Regions from separate parts of the Leminorella richardii genome, predicted to be linked through region 2. Evidence: predicted binding sites of a transcription regulator. Region 2 holds the regulator's gene; the other holds the start of a gene.
What was found. The regulator PurR, encoded in region 2, represses purine synthesis genes. The targets are predictions, from matches to a motif close to CANGCAAACGTTTGCNTG.
Positions count from the first base shown of each region.

Region 1: a site for PurR is predicted at 826-843, ahead of purL (phosphoribosylformylglycinamidine synthase). Genes of this name have one in related genera too.

Region 1 covers NZ_LS483470.1:877,618-880,094, forward strand. Annotated here, with positions in the region: gene mltF (membrane-bound lytic murein transglycosylase MltF) at 1-608, opposite strand, end outside; gene purL (phosphoribosylformylglycinamidine synthase) at 908-2,477, shown strand, end outside.
Region 2 covers NZ_LS483470.1:1,754,557-1,757,033, reverse strand. Annotated here, with positions in the region: gene DQM29_RS08185 (YniB family protein) at 1-396, opposite strand, end outside; gene cydH (cytochrome bd-I oxidase subunit CydH) at 576-665, opposite strand; gene purR (HTH-type transcriptional repressor PurR) at 1,003-2,019, shown strand; gene DQM29_RS08170 (hypothetical protein) at 2,186-2,477, shown strand, end outside.

The DNA.
Region 1 (2,477 bases), 880 kb from region 2:
GAGTCGGTAATTGTGTAGTCCAGCTCGCCGCTAGCAACCTGCTTAAGCAGGTCAGTTGAGGTGTTCGCTGTTGTGGTTTCCCACGTCAGTTCGGGATAGGCACTTTTCTTTTTCTGATGAAGCATGGAGATACTGGCTGAGCCGGACACCACGCTCAGGCGGCCCTTAAGATCTTTTAAGGATGATGGTTTAACGGCGCTTTGCCGATATACCAGCTGTTGAGAGACAGAATAGTAGGCCGGACCTGCGTTCAGCGCCTTCATCCGTTCCTGATTAAATATAAGGCCGGCGGCCAGCATGTCGGCTTCGCCGCCCGTCAGCCCTTTGAACAGATCGGTAACGCTGCGATGGGTTTTGATATTTAGCTTTACGCCAAGATAGCTGGCAAACATCTCAGCCAGTTCGTAGTCCAGCCCTTTAATACCGCTGTCGTCTTTGTAGTAATAGGGGGCGACGTTCAGCGTATGAACGTTGAGTTCACCGCGCGCGATGATTTTTTGCAGCTGGGTGTCCCCGCTGCTTTTCCAATACAGAATTGGCCACAGCGTGAGCATCAGCAAGAGAGTGACTGCGCCAATCAGCAGATAGTTGGTCTTTAACAGCTTCAATAGTTTTTCTCTAAACAAATAGCGACCACAGCGTTAACGGCTATGGTGTTGATGGCTTAGCGTCGCGTCTTTTGGTTGTTAAATTAAAAAGTTACTCTTATTTCTGCCGTTGGCGGGTGCGGCTTTTTCGAACGTTAGGGGGGCATTTTGCTTAAGCCCTGAGGGATTGGCAAATAGTATGTGATGTAGTTTGGGGATTGATCGCATAAATAATAAACACGCAAACGGTTTCGTCGCGGGGGCGGATTCTCTATAATGTGGCCAGTTCTTTCCGACCAGCCCCAGACCAGAGACATTCTATTATGGAAATTTTGCGCGGCTCGCCTGCTTTATCTGCATTTCGTATTGCCAAGTTGCTCTCCCGCTGTCAGGAACGTCAACTGCCCGTCAGTGACATTTACGCTGAGTATCTTCATTTTGCTGAACTGACCGCTCCGCTAAGCCAAAAAGAGCAGGAAACGTTAAAACAGTTGCTTAACTATGGCCCGTCTCTGACAGAGCATGAACCTCAGGGGCAACTAATATTGGTCACGCCACGGCCGGGAACCATCTCTCCCTGGGCTTCCAAGGCGACGGACATCGCTCACAACTGTGGCCTAAGCCAGATTTATCGTCTTGAGCGGGGTATTGCTTACTATATTCAGGCGCCGCAGCTTAGCGACGAGCAGCAAAAGGCGCTGGCCGAGCTGTTGCACGATCGCATGATGGAGTCCGTCTTTAGCGAGGTTTCACAGGCGCAGGCGCTGTTTGCTCGGCATGAGCCAGCGCCGCTGGTGGAAGTTGACGCTCTGGGCAAGGGGCGCCGCGCGCTGGAAGAGGCTAACGAAAATCTCGGACTGGCGCTGGCGCCGGATGAGATTGACTATCTGCTTGACGCCTTTACGCGCCTGAAGCGTAACCCGACGGACGTTGAGCTATATATGTTCGCTCAGGCCAACTCGGAACACTGCCGCCACAAGATTTTTAATGCCGACTGGATTATTGACGGCAAGCCACAGCCCAAGTCGCTGTTCAAGATGATTAAGAACACCTATGAGCAAACGCCTGACTATGTGCTGTCCGCCTATAAAGACAACGCCGCCGTCATGGAAGGTTCAGCTGTAGGGCGTTTCTTTGCACAGCCAGACTCTGGCGTATACGACTATCATCAGGAAGACGCGCATATCCTGATGAAGGTGGAAACTCACAACCATCCGACGGCTATTTCTCCCTGGCCGGGAGCGGCAACGGGCTCTGGCGGTGAAATTCGCGATGAGGGAGCAACCGGGCGCGGGGCCAAGCCGAAAGCGGGACTGGTGGGCTTTTCCGTTTCCAACCTGCGCATTCCCGGCTTTGAACAGCCTTGGGAGCAGGATTTCGGCAAGCCGGATCGCATTGTTACCGCACTGGACATTATGACTGAAGGCCCCTTGGGCGGCGCGGCGTTTAATAACGAATTCGGACGCCCGGCGCTGCTGGGATACTTCCGAACCTATGAAGAGAAGGTTGCCAGCCACAACGGTGAAGAGCTTCGCGGCTATCACAAGCCGATTATGCTGGCGGGCGGCATCGGCAACATTCGCGCTGAGCACGTTAAAAAAGGTGAGATAAGCGTGGGAGCTAAGCTTATCGTGCTGGGCGGCCCGGCAATGAATATCGGGCTCGGTGGCGGTGCGGCGTCTTCAATGGCGTCAGGCCAGTCCGAGGCTTCTCTGGACTTTGCGTCTGTACAGCGCGACAACCCGGAAATGGAGCGCCGCTGTCAGGAAGTGATCGATCGCTGTTGGCAGATGGGAGACGGCAATCCGATTCTGTTTATTCACGACGTGGGCGCGGGCGGTCTGTCTAACGCCATGCCTGAGCTGGTGAGCGACGGTGGCAGAGGCGGTC
Region 2 (2,477 bases):
GTTTAACGCTTCAAGCACCGCGCGCTCTGTGACGCCTTCCCGCACGTTGTAAACGCGCTTGGCCAAGCGAGCACCAGAGGCTGAAAGCGCCATGCCCACGAATATCAGCGCGAAAATCACGATAAACCAGATGCTGCCAGTGGCTGACCAGTCTTTGGTGTTTGGCACCGGAGAGTTAACCCAAAAATACTCAAGAAAGGAGGTGTACTGACGTACGATATTAAACATGACCTGCAGGAAGTCCATGATGGTCGCCGTCATCTCCTGCATTTGGCTTTTAGGCGCAACCAGATACTTAAGCATAGATATCGCGGTCGATATAAGCGAGGGGATAAAAATAACAATACCCGCGATCCGCTTGATTAAAGCCAGCGCGCTAGCCGTGTGGTGAGTCATTCTGCCTCCATGTTGAAACACCGAATCTTACTTACTTTACTCAAAAAATAGGCTCCACAAAGGGAGCATTTTTCACTTACCGACAAATCGCCAAAATGAAAGCGTATCGCTCCATCGTTGCTCTTTGGCGCTATCAAAAACAATACCCGGCTTTAACCGCGCCGGGTATGTACTATCAATCAGTGCGTAACGGCAATCAGACTATAGGTAACAATCACCGCCAACGCCAGAACGACTGTACTTAAAGACCATTTTAACTCAGCAGACATCTTGGATTCCTTTTATTATCAACTTAAGTGTCATCAACATAAGTGCTGTTAACGCAAACTTACGAACTTCATTTCAACGAAGCCGTATAAAACAACAAAAACGTCGCAGCCTTTAACTATAGTTCTTTGACTTTTTAATTAAATACGCCAAAATCCATCGCCAAACTGCACTGACAGCGGCAATGTAAGCTAAAGCCAGTGTATACGTAATAAATTCTACACCTTTTTGCCTTTAATGTGTAATCGAACGAATAAAGAGAAGGCAAACGGTTACTTATCCGTTTACACTGTCAGGAGAGCAACGCACGATGGTGTGGACACAGGAGAATTCACTTTTATGGCAACGATCAAAGACGTAGCAAAACGCGCGGGCGTTTCAACAACAACAGTATCTCACGTCATTAATAAAACCCGTTTTGTAGCGGAAGATACAAAAACCGCCGTTTGGGCAGCCATAAAAGAACTCAGCTACTCCCCCAGCGCCGTTGCCCGCAGCCTTAAGGTGAACAGCACCAAAACGCTGGGACTACTGGCAACCAGCAGTGGATCCCCCTACTTTGCTGAGGTGATTCAGGCCGTAGAGTCCGCCTGTTATAAAAAAGGCTACACGCTCATCCTGTGCAATACACAAAACGACCTGGAAAAGCAGCAGGCCTATCTGGCAATGCTGGCGCAAAAACGTGTGGATGGCCTGCTGGTGATGTGTTCGGAATATCATCCCCCTCTGCTTGAGCTGTTAAATGACTATCAAAATATTCCCATGATGGTCATGGACTGGGGCAAACACAGCGATTTTACCGACAACATTGAAGATAACGGTTTCCACGGCGGCTATCTGGCGGCTCGCTATCTGATAGACAGAGGGCACCGAGACATCGCGACTATTACCGGTCAGCTTAATGAGTTTACCGGCCGCGAGCGCCATCGCGGTTTTCTCCATGCACTGGAAGAAGCAGGCATCCATATTCCAGCAGAGTGGATTATCGAAGCGGACTTTCAGCCTCAGGAAGGTCATGAAGGCATGATGCAACTGCTAAAACTGAAAAAGCGCCCAACGGCGCTGTTCTGCGGCGGCGACGTTATCGCAATGGGAGCCCTGTGCGCGGCGGGAGAAATGGGGTTAAGAATCCCTCAGGATATTTCGGTGATCGGTTATGACAATATCCGAAACACCCGTTTTTATAATCCACCTTTGACAACTATTCAGCAGCCCAAAGAGAACCTAGCCGAAATGGCGCTCGACATGCTGTTAGATCGCGTAATCAATAAGCGAGAAACTTACCACTCTATTGAGCTGCATCCTGAGCTGGTAGAGCGGAACTCTGTCGCCGACGGCCCACACCTTAAAAAATAGCGTTTCACTCCGGCCCGCTGCTTCAGCGGGTCTTTTGTTTGCCCTACGGCTACTCTCTTCCTATAGTTAAATCAGAAAAACTACCTAAAGTAGAAAAGCGCTCAGGTTCAGGACGACCCTTTACTGCATCTCACCCACCGTCGAATGCTAACAAGGTAAGCGCCCTATGAAACGAATAAAATACTTTGCTGTTTTGATGTTTCCCCTCTGTCTTATGGTTAGCTGCGCGCTAATGCCCGGTGTACAAATCAGCCATATAGAATACAGCGTGACCGATAAAGCCAACGGCGGACATCCTGTATCTGTCGACATTGTTGCCGTTAAGGGGGATGCGCTGGTTGCACGACTAGAAGGCTATTCTTCTGAAAAATGGTTTACAGAAAAAGATCGCCTGCTGGCTAAAAATCCCAAGGAGCTTACCGTCTGGCCTCTTACCGTACGCCCAGGAACAGCTGTTA